2 regions of the Bradyrhizobium sp. 482_C4_N1_8 genome follow, and region 1 is predicted to be linked to the other one. Evidence: riboswitches for the same ligand, from Rfam matches in the RefSeq annotation. Region 1 holds a riboswitch; the other holds the start of a gene.
The links. Region 1 has a riboswitch for glycine ahead of AB7Z56_RS16190 (D-amino acid dehydrogenase). Riboswitches for the same ligand answer to the same signal wherever they lie in the genome.

Region 1 (9,237 bases):
GCTGGATCTTGAAGTTCGAGTCCGTCGCGATCAGCGTGTCGTAGACCATGTAGCCATGGTCACGCGTGATGTAGGCGGTGGTGAAAATCGGATCGATGATGCGCAGATCCGAATGCATCACCGCAGTGATGGTCTTGCTGGCGGCGGCAAGTACCGGCGAGGCCATCGCCGTCGAAAGCGCAACGACCGATAGCGCAAGTGTGGAGGCGAACGCGCGACGCCCCCGGCGCATCAAGCTCAACATAAAAGTTTCTCCTGACGTGAAACTGTTCAAAGGCAGGTTATTGGTTGAGCATTCGGTTCGTTCTTTAGGCGAACTAACCTCATGCGATGCCTTTGTCTTTCGAGACTTGCAGACAGTGTTGAGCGCGTCAATCCGGTTTCGCTGCAGCCCCAAGCGGCGCGCCCACGGGCTCCACAAAGATCGGTTTGGCTCTACAACGCTTTCCGCCAGTCCCGTCCGCGCCAATGCAATGCGCGTTCCATCTTTCGAAGCTTGAGAGACATTAAGATGAATCCAGCCAATCTTCCCTTCGATTCCGAGGCGATGCTCGAGGGCCTGCGCACCTGGGTGGAATGCGAGAGCCCGACCTGGGACGCGGGTGCCGTCAACCGCATGCTCGATATCGCAGCGCGGGATATGGCGATCATGGGTGCGACGATCGAACGCATCGGCGGCCGACAGGGCTTCGGCGGCGTGATCCGCGCGCGCTTCCCGCATCCGAAGCAGGGCGAGCCGGGCATCCTGATCGCCGGCCACATGGATACCGTCCACCCGGTCGGCACCATCGAGAAGCTGAAATGGCGGCGTGAGGGCAACAAGTGCTACGGCCCCGGCATCTACGACATGAAGGGCGGCAACTATCTCTCGCTGGAAGCGATCCGGCAGCTGGCACGTGCTTCCTTCACCACGCCGTTGCCGATCACGGTGCTGTTTACGCCCGACGAGGAAGTCGGCACGCCCTCGACGCGCGACATCATCGAGGCGGAGGCCGCGCGCAACAAATATGTGCTGGTGCCCGAACCGGGCCGCGCCGACAACGGTGTCACCACCGGACGTTACGCCATCGCGCGTTTCAATCTGGAAGCGACGGGCCGGCCGAGCCATGCCGGCGCGACATTGTCGGCCGGACGCTCGGCGATCCGCGAGATGGCGCGGCAGATCCTCGCCATCGACGCGATGACGACGGAGGACTGCACCTTCTCGGTCGGCGTCGTGCACGGCGGACAATGGGTCAATTGCGTTGCCACGACCGCCACCGGCGAGGCGCTGTCCATGGCCAAGCGCCAGGCCGATCTCGACCGCGGCGTCGAGCGGATGCTGGCGTTGTCGGGCACGTCCAATGATGTCACGTTCAAGGTGACGCGCGGCGTCACGCGCCCCGTATGGGAGCCCGATGCCGGCACCATGGCGCTGTATGAAAAGGCGCGCGGCATCGCCAAATCGCTCGGCACTGAGCTGCCGCATGCGAGCTCCGGCGGCGGCTCCGACGGCAACTTTACCGGCGCGATGGGCATCCCGACGCTCGACGGCCTCGGCGTGCGTGGCGGCAACGGCCACACGCTGGAAGAATTCATCGAGGTCGAGAGCCTGGTTGAACGCGGGCGCCTTATGGCGGGCCTGCTGGCGACCCTGGAGTAAATTGAATCAACTTCGCACTGCACAATGCGTTGGCAGTCGCGGTTTAAATTTAGCCTTGTCTAAAAATGAGGCGCATCGTACTGCTCGATTGTCCACGCGACGATGCGGGAGAGATCGCAACGAGAGTTCAGGCTTTCGTTGCGGCGCCGACGGAGCAACCGCCCCGGAAACTCTCAGGCAAAAGGACCGTATCGTCAGGACGATCTGGAGAGAGGCGGCACGGCCAATGTGGTCGTGACGTCCACCGAAGGGGATAGTCCGGAGCTGACCTCGCCGAGGTCCGCGCCGGATCAAGCTCTCAGGTAACCGTGACAGATGGGGCGCCGCCAACGGCCTTTGGCCGGCGGTTAGCCGACTCTAACTCACGGGAGCCCCGAACCTGCCATGACCCATATCGCCATCATCGGCGCCGGCATCACCGGCGTAACGACCGCCTATGCCCTGCTCGAACGCGGATACAAGGTGACGGTGCTCGACAAGCACCGCTACGCCGCGATGGAGACGTCCTTCGCCAACGGCGGACAGCTCTCCGCCAGCAATGCCGAAGTGTGGAACAGCACCGCCACGATCCTGAAAGGCCTGCGCTGGATGTTCCGGCGCGATGCGCCGCTGCTGATGAACCCGCGGCCGAACTGGCACAAATATTCGTGGATGAGCGAGTTCGTCGCCAATATCGGCAACTACCGCGCCAACACGGTTCAGACCACGCGGCTCGCGATCGAAGCCCGCAAGCATCTGTTCGAGATCGCGGAGCGCGAAGGCATCGACTTCGATCTCGAACGCCGCGGCATCCTGCACATCTATCACGACAAGAGGGGTTTTGAATCCGGCCTGCAGGTCAATGCGCTGCTGAAGGAAGGCGGGCTCGATCGCCGCCCGGTGACGCCGGAGGAGATCCGCGCCATCGAGCCGACGCTGCGCAAGGACTATTTTGGCGGCTTCTACACGCCGTCGGATGCGACCGGCGATATCCACAAGTTCACGCGCGGACTTGCGGAAGCCTGCAAGCGGCGCGGCGCGACCTTTATCCACGAAGCCAACATCGATTCCATTGCCCAGGCAGGTGGCGGCTTTGTCATCGGCTGGGCTGATCTTTCGGCCAGTGATGCTGTCGCATCCGCGCGCGGCATGCTGAAGGCGGATGGCGTCGTGGTCTGCGCCGGTGTGGCCAGCCGCCACTTCGCCGCCCTCCTCGACGAGCGCGTCAACGTCTATCCGGTGAAGGGCTATTCGATCACCGTTCAGCTCGACACTGCCGCAAGCCGCAATGCGACGCCGACCGTGAGCCTGCTCGACGAAGCCGCCAAGATCGTCACCAGCCGGCTCGGCGCCGATCGTTTCCGCGTCGCAGGCACCGCCGAATTCAACGACTTCAACCGCGACATCCGCGCCGACCGCGTGCAGCCGCTGGTCGACTGGGTGCGCAGCAACTTCCCCGGCGTCGAAACGTCCAAGGTCGTGCCTTGGGCCGGGCTGCGGCCGATGATGCCGAACATGATGCCCGTGGTGCGCGCAGGACGGATGCCGGGCGTGTTCTTCAACACCGGTCACGGCCATCTCGGCTGGACCTTGTCGGCGGCGACCGCGCAGATGATTGCCGGGACCATCGACGGCTGGCGCGGGCTCAACGCACCGCCGACCGCACCCTCACTCAGGGTTGAGCGCGAGTTCCGCCATGCATCCTGAGTGGCCGATATCGGAGGCTCGGCGGCCTCTTGCGACCGCCCTGCCCTTGGCACACAATTTGCCCCGAAAGGTCGGCTTCTCCGGCCGGCTTTCCAGCCCGAGTGACAGGCGTGCATGATAGACAGAACCGATTCCACAGGGGCCTCTCGGCCCCACAAGTTCCGCAGCCGGAGATAGGTGCATGCTAGGTTATCTCATTCGCCGCGTTCTGGCCGCGGTGCCCGTGATGGGCGTCGTCGCGCTGTTCGTCTTCCTGCTGCTGCGGCTGACGCCGGGCGATCCCGCCGCCATTCTCGCCGGCGATAACGCCACGCCGGAACGGCTGGAACGCATCCGCGACTCGCTCGGCCTCAACGAACCGCTGATCGTGCAATTCATCACCTGGGTGAACAAGCTGCTGCACGGCGATCTCGGAACGTCGCTGATCTCCAACCTGCCAGTCATGAAGATGATCAGCCAGCGCGTCGAGCCGTCGATTTCGATCGCGCTCTCGACGATCATTCTCGCCGTGATCGTCGCCGTGCCGCTCGGCGTCATCGCGGCGTGGAAGCACGGCACCTGGATCGACCGTTTCGTGATGGGCCTCTCCGTGCTCGGCTTCTCCGTGCCGGTGTTCGTGGTCGGCTATCTCCTGATCGAGGTCTTCGCGATCGACCTGCGCTGGGTGCCGGTGCAGGGCTTCCGCAGCATCTTCAACGGCTTTGGACCGTTCTTCGAGCGCATCATCCTGCCGACCTGCGCGCTCTCGTTCATCTACATCGCGCTGATCGCGCGCATGACGCGTGCGGCGATGCTCGACGTGCTCGGTGAGGACTACGTCCGCACCGCCCGCGCCAAGGGCATCAACGAGGTCGCCGTGATGATGCGCCATGCGCTGCGCAATGCCGCGGTGCCCGTCATCACCGTAATCGGCACCGGCTTTGCGCTGCTGATTTCCGGCGTCGTCGTCACCGAGAGCGTGTTCAACATCCCCGGCATCGGCCGCCTCACGGTAGACGCTGTGCTGGCGCGCGACTATCCGGTCATCCAGGCGATGATCCTGCTGACGTCGCTGATCTATGTCGTCGTCAATCTCCTGATCGACGTCGCCTATACGCTGCTCGATCCCCGGATCCGGTACTGAGGCAAGGATACCAACAATATGTCCGTCGATAGCCTCCCCCAGTCGTCCATTCCGATCACGTCGCCACTGCGGCCGCGTTTCGGATTCCTCACCTCGACGCCGATCATTGCGGCGGCCACGATCCTGCTCGCGCTGATCGTGCTGGTCTCGATCCTGGCGCCGCTGATCGCGCCGCACGATCCGGTCCAGCTTGCGCCCTCGCAGCGGCTGAAGCCGGCCTCGGCGCAGTTCCTGCTCGGCACCGACGCCTATGGCCGTGACCTCTTGTCGCGCGTCATCTATGGCGGCCGCATCTCGCTCCTGATCGGCATCGGCTCGGCGATCCTGTCGATCGTCATCGGCCTTGCGATCGGCCTCGTCTCCGGCTTCTTCAAGCTGGTCGATGCCGTCCTGATGCGCGTCATGGACGGCCTCATGGCGATGCCGAGCATCCTGCTCGCGATCGCCGTGGTGTCGCTGTCCGGCGCCAGCATCTGGACCGTGCTGGTCGCGATCACCATCCCCGAAATACCGCGCGTGGCACGCCTGGTACGCTCGGTCGTGCTGTCCGCGCGCGAGGAGCCTTACGTCGAGGCTGCGATCTCGGTCGGCTCCAGCCTGCCGAAGATCATGTGGCGCCATCTGATGCCGAACACGATCGCGCCGCTGATCGTCCAGGGCACCTATGTCTGCGCTTCCGCGATCCTGACCGAGGCCATCCTCTCCTTCCTCGGCGCCGGCATCTCGCCGGAGACGCCGACCTGGGGCAACATCATGGCCGAGGGCCGTCAGTATTTTCAGCTCAAGCCGACGCTGATCTTCTGGCCGGGCCTGCTGCTTTCGATCGCCATCCTCAGCATCAATCTGATCGGCGACGCCGCCCGCGACGCCCTCGATCCCCGCATGAAGCAGCGGGAGGGCAAGTGATGACGGATCAAGTGATGACCAACCCAGTTCTCGACATCAACAACCTCGTCGTCTCCATCGGCAAGAAGCCGAAGGGCGCAAACATCATCGACGGGATCTCGATCCAGGTGCATAAGGGCGAGACACTGTGTCTCGTCGGCGAAAGCGGCTCGGGCAAGTCGGTGACCTCGCTCACCACGATGGGCCTGCTGCCGAAGGGCACGCTGGTTCCGACCGGCGGCAGCGTCAAGCTGGTCGGCGAAGAGATTCTCACCGCGACCGATCGCCGCCTGCGCCAGCTCCGCGCGACGCAGATGGCGATGATCTTCCAGGAGCCGATGACCGCGCTCAATCCGGTGGTGCCGGTCGGCCGTCAGATCGACGAGGTCCTGCGCGCCCACACCGATCTCGACGCCAAGGCGCGGAAGAAGCGCATTCTCGACATGATGGAGCAGGTCCGCCTGCCCCAGGTCGAGCGTATCTTCGCCTCCTATCCGCATCGCCTGTCCGGCGGCCAGCGCCAGCGCATCATGATCGCGATGGCGCTGGTGCTGGAGCCGAAGCTGCTGATCGCCGACGAGCCGACCACCGCGCTCGACGTCACCACGCAGAAGCAGATCCTGACGCTGATCCGCGACCTCCAGCGCGATCACGGCACCGCCGTCCTGTTCATCACCCACGACATGGGCGTGGTCGCCGAGATCGCCGACCGCGTCGCCGTGATGCGGCAGGGCCGGCTGGTCGAGACCGGTCCGCTCGAGACCGTGCTGCGCAACCCGACCATGGAGTACACCCGCAATTTGCTTTCTGCGGTGCCGAGCCTGGTGCCGCGCGCGGCGCGGCCCGAGACCAAGGAGCCGGTGGTGCTGGAGGCCAACGAGCTCGGCAAGGTCTATAAGGAGCGCGCCTTCTTCGGCAAAGGCCGCGAGGTCGTCGCCGCCGACAAGGTCACGCTGACGCTGCGCAAGGGCCGCACGCTCGGCATCGTCGGCGAGAGCGGCTCGGGCAAGTCCACCGTCGCGCGGTGCATCGTGCGCCTGATCGATCCGACCTCCGGCGGCGTGCGTCTCGCCGGCCGCGAGATCGCCGACATCTCGCGCCGCCTGCTCCAGCCGCACCGGCAGAAGATCCAGATCGTGTTCCAGGATCCCTATCGCTCGCTCAACCCGCGCATTACCGTCGGCGAGAGCATCGCGGAAGGCCCGATCAATTACGGCACCTCGCATGCCGATGCGATGAAGCGGGCGCGCGAACTGCTCGAGCTCGTTGGCCTGCCCGCGGACGCAGTGACGCGCTATCCGCACCAGTTCTCCGGCGGCCAGCGCCAGCGCATCGCCATTGCGCGTGCGCTCGCGCTCGACCCCGACGTGCTGGTCGCGGACGAAGCGGTCTCGGCACTCGACGTCTCGGTTCAGGCGCAGGTGCTGGAACTGCTCGACGAGATCCAGAACCGGCTCGGCATCGCCATCCTGTTCATTACCCACGATCTGCGCGTCGCAGCCCAGATCTGCGACGAGGTCGTGGTGATGCAGCACGGCCGTGTCGTCGAACAGGGCCTGGCCGCCGAGGTGCTGACCCATCCGAAGGAAGCCTACACCAGGGCGCTGCTGGAGGCCGCACCGGGCCGCGGCTGGGATTTTGCGAACTTCAGGCCGGTGTCGGAAGGCGTCGCGGCTACGGCTTAGGTTTGTCCACTCGTCATTGCGAGCGGAGCGAAGCAATCCAGAGTCCCTCTGCGGAGACGGTCTGGATTGCTTCGCTTCACTCGCAATGACGGGTAGCGACCATCATCATTCGAAAATGACTTAAAGCCATGCGCGGCGGCATGGGCTCCTCGCTTGCCCCCGCCTCGAAGCCAAGGCTAACGTCGCGCACTTTCAAACGCTGGACCAGAATTAATGACACGTATCGCCGTCGGCGGCTTCCTGCACGAGACCAACACGTTCGCCCCGACGAAGGCGACTTTCGCGGACTTCCAGCATGGCGGCGGCTGGCCGGCCATGACGGAAGGCGCCGACGTATTGAAGGTGATGCGCCGCATCAATGTCGGCCTCGCCGGCTTCGTCGACAGCGCCGAAGCGAATGGCTGGAACCTCATTCCGACGATCGCCTGCGGCGCAAGTCCGTCGGCGCATGTCACCAGGGACGCCTTCGAGCGTATCGTGAAGGTGATGGTCGACGGTATCGCCGCCGCCGGTCCGCTCGATGCGGTCTATCTCGATCTGCATGGCGCGATGGTGACCGAGCATCTCGACGACGGCGAAGGCGAGATTTTGGCGCGCGTGCGCCGCGTCATCGGCAAGGACGTTCCGCTCGTTGCCAGCCTCGACCTGCACGCCAACGTCACGCCCGCGATGATGGAACACGCGGACGCGCTGATCGCCTACCGCACCTATCCGCATGTCGACATGGCCGAGACCGGCCGCGCCTCCGCAAGGCACCTCGCCCTGCTGCTGCAGACCAGGCAGCGCTTTGCAAAGTCGTTTCGCCAATTGCCGTTCTTGATCGCGATCAGCTGGCAATGCACCAATGACTTTCCCACCAAGGGCATCTACGAAAAACTGGCGGCGCTGGAGAGCGACGCCGTTCCGACGCTGTCCTTCGCGCCCGGCTTCCCCGCCGCCGACTTCCGCGACTGCGGCCCGAGCGTGTTCGCCTATGGCAAGACGCAGGCCGATGCCGACCGCGCGGCCGATGCGATCGTCAAACTGATCGAAAGCCACGAGGACGATTTCGACGGCAAGATCTGGTCGCCCGACGACGGCGTGCGCCATGCGATGGAACTCGCCAAGGGCGCGAGCAAGCCGATCATCATCGCCGACACCCAGGACAATCCGGGCGCCGGCGGCGATTCCGACACCACCGGCATGCTGCGCGCGCTGGTACGCAACAAGGCGAGCGCCGCGACCGGCGCGATCTACGACCCGATCTCGGCCAAGGCCGCGCATGAGGCCGGCGTCGGCGCCACCGTGACGCTGTCGCTCGGCGGCAAATCCGGCATTCCCGGTGACGAGCCCTATCGCGAGACCTTCACCGTCGAAAAGCTCTCCGACGGACGCTTCATCGCGCCCGGCCCCTACTACGGTGGCCGCGAGATGGAGATGGGTCCCTCCGCGTGCCTGCGCATCGGTGACGTCCGCGTCGTCGTCTCCTCGCACAAGGCACAGCTCGCCGATCAGGCGATGTACCGCTATGTCGGCATCGAGCCGACCGCGCAGAAGATTCTGGTCAACAAGAGCTCGGTGCACTTCCGCGCCGATTTCGAGCCGATCGCGGAAAAGCTGATGATCTGCGCCGCGCCCGGCGCGATGCCGGCCGACACAGCCACCCTGCCCTGGACGCGCCTGCGGCCGGGCATCCGCATCAAGCCGAACGGCCCCGTTTTCACGCCCCCATCACGCTAACCGGACAGGACACATGCCCACGATCGACCGCATCGACGGCTATGCCGACGAACTCACTGCTATCAGGCGCGACCTCCACGCCCATCCCGAGATCGGCTTCGAGGAAGTGCGCACCTCCGGCATCGTCGCCGACAAGCTGAAGAGCTGGGGCATCGAGGTGCACCGCGGTCTCGGCGGCACCGGCGTGATCGGCGTCATCAAGGGCAAGGGTTCGGGCAGCAAGCGCATCGGGCTTCGTGCCGACATGGACGCGCTGCCGATGGAAGAGAACACCAATCTGAAATGGAGTTCGAAAATCCCCGGCCGCTTCCACGGCTGCGGCCATGACGGCCACACCACCATGCTGCTCGGCACCGCGCGCTACCTCGCCGAGACCAAAAATTTCGACGGCACCGTGCACCTGATCTTCCAGCCGGCCGAGGAAGGCCTTGGTGGCGCTCGCGCGATGATCAAGGACGGCCTGTTCGAGAAGTTTCCCTGCGACGAGCTCTACGGCC
Region 2 (9,237 bases), 150 kb from region 1:
CGATGGAACAATTGCTGGCAGAATTGCCATCACCAATCACCGGACTAGGTACGACGGAAGCGCGGCTTCTCGACCTGATTGCGCGGGGGCACAACCGTACCAAGGAGCTGTTTCAACCAGACGGTCCGCTGCAAACGCGCGTGTTCGATCAATGGGAATTGGGCCCGCTGCTCGAAGGGCTTGGGTCCGGCCCAATGCCGGTGATCACGGGTCTCGATCCGAAACTCGCGACGCTGGCCCCGCACGATGCGCGAGGCCGCAACGCCGCCTTTCGCCGAAGCCGGCTATCGCTCACCGAATTTGGGGAAGCGGTCCTTGAAGGCCGGGAGGATTTCGCCGTCAAAACCCGATTCGGCGCTGGTGGGGTGGTACGCTTCTGACCAACGAACGGCTTTGGCGGTGGAACCGACAGAACCATTCGCTCGTTGCACCCTAGATATGCGTTCGGGGCCGTAGGGTGGGCAAAGGCGAGCAAGCGCCGTGCCCATCCTATTCCAACGCGCACAAAGGTGGTGGGCACGCTTCCGCCTTCGCTCTTCGAGCTACGGCGGACAAGTCGCTTTGCCCACCCTACGAAGCTACGATCCCTTACTCCGCCGCTTCCGCGTAGTCGCTGACCGGCGGGCACGAGCACACCAGGTTGCGGTCGCCGTAGACGTTGTCGACGCGGCCGACCGGGCACCAGTATTTGTCGGTGCGCGAGACGCCGTCGGGGAAGCAGCCTTCGGCGCGGGTGTAGGCGCGATTCCAATCGTCGTCCGCGATGTCGTGCACGGTGTGCGGGGCGTGACGCAAAGGCGAGGCCTCGATCTTGAAGCGGCCGGCCTCGACCTCGGCGATTTCTTTCCGGATCGCGATCATGGCGTCGCAGAAGCGATCCAGCTCAGCCTTGGATTCCGACTCGGTCGGCTCGATCATCAGCGTGCCCGGCACCGGAAAACTCATGGTCGGGGCATGGAAGCCGTAGTCGATCAGGCGTTTTGCGATGTCGTCGACGGTGACGCCGCTCGTCGTCTTCAGCGGACGGGGATCGACGATGCACTCATGTGCGACGCGGCCCTTCGCGTTCTTGTAGAGCACCGGGAAGTGCGCATCGAGGCGCGCGGCAATGTAGTTGGCGTTGAGGATCGCGATCTCGGTGGCGCGCTTCAAGCCGTCGCCGCCCATCATCAGAATGTAGATGTAGGAGATGGTGAGGATCGACGCCGAGCCGAACGGCGCGGCCGAGACCGGGCCGACCGGTGCTTCGGCTTGCGTCGCCGGATGACCGGGCAGGAACGGCGCGAGATGCGCCTTCACGCCGATCGGGCCCATGCCGGGGCCGCCGCCGCCATGCGGGATGCAGAAGGTCTTGTGCAGGTTGAGATGGCTGACGTCGGCGCCGTAATCGCCGGGCCGGGACAGGCCGACCTGCGCGTTGAGGTTGGCGCCGTCCAGATACACCTGGCCGCCATGGTCGTGGACGATGTCGCAGATCTCGCGGATGTGCTCCTCGAACACGCCATGCGTCGAGGGATAGGTGATCATCACCGCGGCGAGATCTTTCGAGTGCTTTTCGGCCTTGGCGCGGAGATCATTGACGTCGACGTCGCCGTTCTTCTCGCAAGCGACCACCACCACGTCCATGCCGACCATCGCGGCCGAGGCCGGGTTGGTGCCGTGGGCGGAGGAGGGGATCAGGCAGATTTTTCGGTGCGTCTCGCCGCGCGCGGCATGATAGCCGCGGATCGCGAGCAGCCCGGCATATTCGCCCTGTGCGCCGGAATTCGGCTGCAGCGAGATCGCGTCATAGCCGGTGATATCGCACAGCCATTTTTCCAGCCGCGCGAACAGCGCGTGATAGCCCTTGGCCTGCTCGCGCGGCGCGAACGGATGCAGGGACCCGAACTCCGGCCAGGTCAGCGGCATCATCTCGGTCGTCGCGTTCAGCTTCATCGTGCAGGAGCCGAGCGGGATCATGGCGCGGTCGAGCGCGAGGTCGCGATCGCTGAGCTTGCGCATGTAGCGCAGCATCTCGGTTTCCGAGCGATGCGCGTGGAACACGGGATGGGTGAGGAAGGCGGTGGTGCGCTTGAGCGACTCCGGCAGCGCCTCGCGCGTGGTGGCGTCGATCTCGGCATAGGTGAGCGTGCCGCCGAATGCGCGCCAGACCGCTTCGACGGTTGCCGGCGTTGTGGTCTCGTCGAGCGCGATGCGCAACGCCGTCTCACCGACGCTCAGGTTGATCTTCTCGGCAGCCGCGCGCGCGACGATCTCGGCGCGCTTGGCACCGGCGTCCACGCTGAGCGTGTCGAAGAAGCTATCCGACTGCGGCGCAAAGCCGAGCTTGCGCAAGCCCGCTGCGAGCACGGCGGCGCGGCGATGCACGTTGCGCGCGATCTGCGAGAGACCCTCGGGGCCGTGATAGACCGCGTACATCGAGGCGATCACGGCGAGCAGCACCTGCGCGGTGCAGATGTTGGAGGTCGCCTTCTCGCGGCGGATGTGCTGCTCGCGGGTCTGCAGCGCGAGGCGATAGGCCGGCATCCCGCGCGAGTCCACGGAGAGGCCGACGATGCGGCCGGGCAGCGAGCGCTTCAGTGCATCGCGCACCGCCATATAGGCCGCGTGCGGCCCGCCATAACCCATCGGCACACCGAAGCGCTGCGCCGAGCCGATCGCGATGTCGGCGCCCAACTCGCCGGGCGAGGCGAGCAGCGTCAGTGCCAAGAGATCGGCGGCAACGATCGCGAGCGCGCCCTTGGCCTTCAACGTCGCGATCGCGGGCCTGAGGTCGCGCACGGCGCCCGAGGAGCCCGGATATTGCAGCAGCGCGCCGACCACGTCGGCCTTGTCGAGATCGGCGAGGGGATCACCGACGATCAGGGTCCAGCCCAGCGGCTCGGCGCGGGTGCGCATCACCGCCAGCGTCTGCGGATGCACGTCCTTGTCGACGAAGAAGGCTTTTGCTTCGACCCGCGAGTGGCGCTCGGCGAGCGCCATGGCTTCGGCCGCGGCGGTCGCCTCGTCGAGCAGCGAGGCGTTGGCGACGTCGAGCCCGGTGAGGTCGCAGATCATGGTCTGGAAGTTGAGCAGCGCCTCCAGCCGGCCCTGGCTGATCTCGGGCTGGTAGGGCGTGTAGGCCGTGTACCAGGCCGGGTTCTCCAAAATGTTGCGCTGGATCACCGCGGGCAAAACCGTGCCGGAATAGCCCTGGCCGATCAGCGAGGTGAAGACCTGGTTCTCTCGCGCGAGCTCGGCCATGTGCGCGATCGCCTCGGTCTCGCTCAAGGGCTTGCCGAGGTCGAGCGGGGCGGTCTGCCGGATCGAGGCCGGCAGCGTCTCCGCCATCAGGGCGTCCACGCTCTTGGCGCCGACGGCCTCCAGCATTGCGGTGACGTCGCGCGCCGACGGGCCGATGTGGCGGCGAACGAAGGTGGCGGCGGTGTCGCCATTGGATTTGCGGTGCGCGGTCATCATGGGTCCTCGCTTTAGATTTCGCTGTCGCCGTCATGCCCCGCGAAGGCGGGGCATCCAGTAAACGCAGGCGTCACGGCTTGAGCCGAGAAGCCGCGGCGTACTGGATCACCCGCCCCAGTGCGCAGTGCGCACAAGGCGGGTGATGACACCGAATATGAGGTCAGAGTTCGCTTCATCTCACGCCGTATGTGCCTTGTAGGCGGCCTCATCCATGAGGCCGCCGAGCTCGCTCTTGTCGGCAATTCTGATCTTGAAGAACCACGCCTTGCCTTGCGCGTCCGAGTTCACCAGCGCCGGCTCGGCGGCGAGCGCGTCGTTGGTCTCGAGCACTTCGCCCGTAACAGGCGCGTAGACGTCGGAGGCGGCCTTCACCGACTCCACGACGGCGGCGGCTTCGGCCTTCTTCAGCGCACGGCCGGCTTTGGGCAGCTCGACGAACACGACGTCGCCGAGCTGGGACTGCGCGTAGTCGGTGATGCCGACGGTGGCGACGTCGCCGTCGATGGCCAGCCATTCGTGGTCGGAGGTGTACAGCGTCGTGGTCATTGTCTTGTCCTCAGCGTTTGTAGGTGTTTTTCACGAAAGGCATGGCGGCGACCGTGAGCGGCAGCCGCTGGCCGCGCACCTCGGCGAACAGTTTTGTATCGAGCGCGCTCGATGCCGTGGGCACGTAGCCCATCGCGACCGGCGCATTCAGGCTCGGGCCGAAGCCGCCCGAGGTGACCTTTCCGATCGGCTCGCCGCCGGCGTCATCCGCAAACAGCAGCGCGCCCTCGCGCACCGGCGCGCGGCCTTCCGTACGCAGGCCGACGCGGCGGCGGCTTGCGCCGTTATCGAAATGAGCGAGGATCGCATCAGTGCCGGGAAAGCCGCCGGTGCGCGCGCCGCCGCTGCGGCGACTCTTCTGCACCGACCATTCCAGCGCGGCCTCGACCGGCGTGGTGGCGGTGTCGATGTCGTGGCCGTAGAGGCAGAGCCCGGCTTCCAGCCGCAGGCTGTCGCGGGCCCCTAAGCCGATCGGCATCACATCGGGATTGTCCAGCAGCGTTTTGGCGAGGCGCTCGGCATCGGCCGCGGGGACCGAAATCTCGAACCCGTCCTCGCCGGTGTAGCCGGAGCGCGAGACGAAGCAGTCGAGGCCGGCGACCTTGTGCGGGCCGGCATCCATGAACTTCATGGCGGGCGCCTCTGCACACAATTTCGCCAGCACCGCTTCCGCCTTCGGGCCCTGCAGCGCGATCAGGGCGCGGTCTTGAAGCGAATCGATGATGCAGTCGTCCGAGAGATGCGCGCGCAGATGCGCCTCGTCCGCTTCCTTGCAGGCGGCGTTGACGACCAGGAACAGGTGATCGCCGAAATTGGCGACCATCAGATCGTCGAGAATGCCGCCGTCCGGATTGGTGAACTGGGCATAGCGCTGCCGTCCCGGGGCGATCGCCACGATATCCTGCGGCACCAGCCGTTCCAGCGCGCGGGCGGCGTCCTCGACCTTGCCCGACTTCGGCCGGAGCGCGAGCTGGCCCATATGGGAGACGTCGAACAGGCCGGCGGAGGAACGGGTATGGAGGTGCTCTTTCAGGACGCCCGCGGGGTACTGAACGGGCATGTCATAGCCCGCGAACGGCACCATCTTGCCGCCGAGGGAGACATGAAGCCCGTGAAGGGGCGTACGTTTGAGGGAATCTTGGTCGTGGCGCGCAAGCATTACGGGGCCCTCGGCGGTTCCCCGGGGACGATTCCCCGATGGACACCAGTCGAAGCCCCATCTGTCGCTGTGCCTGAGAGTATTATCCCGTCGGCGGACGCAGTCCGGGCCAACCCTTATGAAAAGGTATTTGCCCGTCGGCGCCTCTTTCCAGATGTCGTCAAAGCCACGCGGTCCTTTTGCCTGAGAGTTTCCGGGGCGGTTGCTCCTTCGGCGCCGGCACCAAAGCCGGTCTCTCCCGACGTGGCCGTACGATACAGATGGGTACAGACCACAGGCCGGCCAAGCCTGTCAACGCGCACCTGGCGGCTTTCAACGGGATTGCAAACGGGATTGCGCGCCTGCGGCAACTCACTGATCTCCTTGCACAGTTTCTGGACAGCGCAGCTGGCCTTGTCTAAAAGCGCTTTGACCCGCAGATATCAGCCCAAATGCCCGGTTTGGATGGCGTATCGCGGGTCCAAGCACACCCGATTGGATGAACATGAGCGGCGTCAACGAGATCAGGTCGACCTTTCTGAACTTCTTTGCCGAGAACGGCCACGAGATCGTGTCGTCCTCGCCATTGGTGCCGCGCAACGATCCCACGCTGATGTTCACCAATGCCGGCATGGTGCAGTTCAAGAACGTCTTCACCGGCGTCGAGAAGCGGCCCTATCAGCGCGCCACCACGTCGCAGAAATGCGTGCGCGCCGGCGGCAAGCACAACGACCTCGACAATGTCGGCTACACCGCGCGCCATCTCACCTTCTTCGAGATGCTCGGCAATTTCTCGTTCGGCGACTATTTCAAGGAGCGCGCGATCGAGCTGGCCTGGACCCTGATCACGCGGGAGTTCGGGCTCAAGAAGGACAAGCTGCTCGTCACCGTCTACCACACCGACGACGAGGCGGCCGGGCTGTGGAAGAAGATCGCGGGCTTCTCCGACGACCGCATCATCCGCATCCCGACCTCGGACAATTTCTGGGCGATGGGCGACACCGGGCCGTGCGGCCCGTGCTCGGAGATCTTCATCGACCGCGGCGACCACATCTGGGGCGGACCTCCGGGCTCGCCGGAAGAGGATGGCGATCGCTTCCTCGAATTCTGGAATCTCGTGTTCATGCAATACGAGCAGGTGACGAAGGAGGAGCGCGTGGATCTGCCGCGTCCCTCGATCGACACCGGCATGGGGCTGGAGCGCATGGCCAGCATCATGCAGGGCGTCGACAGCGTGTTCGAGACCGATCTGTTCCGCCATCTGATCGATGCGACGTCGTCGGCGCTCGGCGCCGGGCCGAACGAGCAGACCGTGGCCTCGTTCCGCGTCATTGCCGACCATTTGCGTTCCTCGGCCTTCCTGGTCGCGGATGGCGTGCTACCCTCCAACGAGGGCCGCGGCTATGTGCTGCGCCGGATCATGCGCCGCGCGATGCGCCATGCGCAGCTGCTGGGTGCCAAAGAGCCGCTGATGCATCGCCTGGTCTGGGCGCTGGTCCGCGAGATGGGCCAGGCCTATCCCGACCTGATGCGCGCGGAGAATCTGATCGAGGAAACGCTGCGGCTGGAAGAGACCCGCTTCCGCAAGACGCTGGTGCGCGGCCTTGCCATCCTCGACGAGAAGAGCGCGTCCCTGAAGAAGGGCGACATGTTTGACGGCGACGTCGCCTTCACGCTGTACGACACCTACGGTTTCCCGCTCGACCTGACCCAGGACGCACTGAAATCGCGCGGCATCGGCGTCGACCAGGCCTCCTTCACCGACGCGATGGAGCGCCAGAAGGCCAAGGCGCGCGAGTCCTGGAAGGGTTCGGGCGAGGCGGCTTCCGAAGCGATCTGGTTCCCGCTGCGCGAGAAGCTCGGGGCCACCGAATTCCTCGGCTATGAGACCGAGAGTGCCGAAGGCGTGGTCTCCGCGCTGGTGAAGGACGGCCAGGAAACCGCGAGCCTCAAGGCCGGCGAGACCGGCGCGATCGTGCTCAACCAGACGCCGTTCTACGCGGAATCAGGCGGTCAGGTCGGCGACACCGGCGTGCTCAGCGGCGAGGGCGGCATCAAGTTCCGCGTCACCGACACGCAGAAGAAGCTCGGCGATCTCTTCGTTCACGTCGGCACCGTGGAGAGCGGCGAGCTGAAGCTCGGCACCGCGCTGCAGCTCGAGGTCGATCACGGCAGGCGTTCCTCGATCCGCGCGCACCATTCGGCAACGCATCTCATCCACGAGGCGCTGCGCCAGGTGCTCGGCGACCACATCGCCCAGCGCGGCTCGATGGTCGCGCCGGATCGTTTGCGTTTCGACTTCGTGCATCCGAAGCCGATCACGGCGGAAGAGCTTGCCCGCGTCGAGGACATCGCCAACGACGTGGTGCTGGAGAACGACGAAGTCACGACACGCGTGATGGGAGTCGATGAAGCGCGCGAGGCCGGCGCGCGCGCGCTGTTCGGCGAAAAGTATGGCGACGAGGTCCGCGTCGTCTCGATGGGCCGGACCGCGCGGGAGCGCGGCACCAACGCGCTCGGCTGGTCCGTCGAGCTCTGCGGCGGCACCCATGTGAAGCGCACCGGCGACATCGGCCTGATCACGCTGACCGGCGAGAGCGCGGTCGCCTCCGGCGTGCGCCGCATCGAGGCGCTGACCGGCAACTACGCGCGCAGGCACGCCAACGAGACCATGGCGCTGGCGAAGACCGCGGCCAACGAGCTGCGCACCTCGATCGACGACGTCCCGGCGCGCATCACAGCCCTGATGGAGGAGCGCAAGAAGCTCGAGCGCGAGCTCTCCGACGCCCGCAAGAAGCTCGCGATGGGCGGCGGTACATCCGTCGGGAACGGCGCAGCCGCAGGCGTGCGCGAGGTCGGCGACGTCAAGCTGATGGCGCGCGCGGTCGAGGGCATCGAGATGAAGGATCTCAAGAGCCTTGCGGACGACGGCAAGAAGCAGATCGGCTCCGGCGTGGTCGCCATCGTCGGCGTCACCGAGGACGGCAAGGCCGGGATCGTGGTCGGCGTCACCGCCGATCTCACCGCGCGCTTCAATGCCGTGAACCTGGTGCGCGTCGCCTCCGAGGCGCTCGGCGGCAAGGGCGGCGGCGGCCGGCCCGACATGGCGCAGGCTGGCGGTCCCGATGGCGCCAAGGCGCCCGAGGCGCTCGCGGCGATCGAAAAAGCGATGGCAGGCGCGTAAACGGCCATGCGCCTCGTTCCGCGAGGACGTGGCTCGGCCGATCCCAACCTAAGGGATCGCCTGTACGAATTGCTGGAGCACGATCCGCTCGCCTACTCGATCGGGTCGCGCTTCATCCAGGTGATCATCAGCGTCATCGTGCTCGACGTGGTCGCGATGATCCTCGCCTCGGTGCCGGAGCTCGACGCGCGGTTCGACACGCTGTTCAGCGCGGTCGCCGTCCTCGCCGTCATCGTGTTCGCGCTCGAATATCTGGCGCGGCTGTGGACCGTGGCGGGGCACACCCAGCGCAACGGCTCCGCGCTGTCCGACCGGCTCTCTTATGCCTTCTCCGCGCTCGGTATCATCGACCTCATGGCGTTCCTGCCGGCCGCGATCGTGCTGGCCACCGGCCGGCACGCGACGCTGGCTGGGCTCGGCGTGCTGCCGTTCTTCAAGCTGATCCGTTATTCGCCGGCGATGCGCTCGCTGCTCGCGGCCATCCATGCCGAGCGGCGTGCGCTGATCGGCTGCATCGTCATCCTGATCGGCGTGGTACTGACCTTCGCCTCGCTGCTCTACGCCATCGAGCGTGATGTGCAGCCCAGCAAGCTCGGCACCATTCCGGACGCGATGTGGTGGGCAATCGTGACGCTCGGCACCGTCGGCTATGGCGACGTCGTGCCGGTGACGCCGCTCGGTAAATTCATCTCGGTGTTCGCGATCATCTCAGGCTTTGCCATGATCGCGCTGCCGGTCGCGATCATCTCAACCGCCTTCGCCGAGGAGGTGAGGCGGCGCGATTTCGTGGTGACCTGGGGCATGCTGGCGCGGGTGCCGCTGTTCTCGCATCTTTCGGCCGCGGAGATCGCCGACATCATGCGGTTGCTCCGGGCCCGCACCATCGAGCAGGGCGAAATATTGGTGCGCC

Region 2: linked by a shared signal. The riboswitch ahead of gcvT (glycine cleavage system aminomethyltransferase GcvT) and the one ahead of AB7Z56_RS16190 (D-amino acid dehydrogenase) in region 1 are both predicted to bind glycine.

The regions. Positions count from the first base shown of each region.
Region 1 covers NZ_CP197231.1:3,462,012-3,471,248, reverse strand. The annotation lists gene AB7Z56_RS16200 (ABC transporter substrate-binding protein) at 1-244, opposite strand, end outside; gene AB7Z56_RS16195 (M20/M25/M40 family metallo-hydrolase) at 512-1,642, shown strand; glycine riboswitch at 1,738-1,841, shown strand; glycine riboswitch at 1,845-1,959, shown strand; gene AB7Z56_RS16190 (D-amino acid dehydrogenase) at 2,027-3,328, shown strand; gene AB7Z56_RS16185 (ABC transporter permease) at 3,510-4,451, shown strand; gene AB7Z56_RS16180 (ABC transporter permease) at 4,470-5,357, shown strand; gene AB7Z56_RS16175 (ABC transporter ATP-binding protein) at 5,372-7,021, shown strand; gene AB7Z56_RS16170 (M81 family metallopeptidase) at 7,235-8,740, shown strand; gene AB7Z56_RS16165 (M20 aminoacylase family protein) at 8,754-9,237, shown strand, end outside.
Region 2 covers NZ_CP197231.1:3,307,279-3,316,515, forward strand. The annotation lists gene AB7Z56_RS15375 (hypothetical protein) at 1-380, shown strand, start outside; gene gcvP (aminomethyl-transferring glycine dehydrogenase) at 589-3,456, opposite strand; gene gcvH (glycine cleavage system protein GcvH) at 3,637-4,005, opposite strand; gene gcvT (glycine cleavage system aminomethyltransferase GcvT) at 4,016-5,164, opposite strand; glycine riboswitch at 5,327-5,415, opposite strand; gene alaS (alanine--tRNA ligase) at 5,649-8,327, shown strand; gene AB7Z56_RS15400 (cyclic nucleotide-gated ion channel) at 8,334-9,237, shown strand, end outside.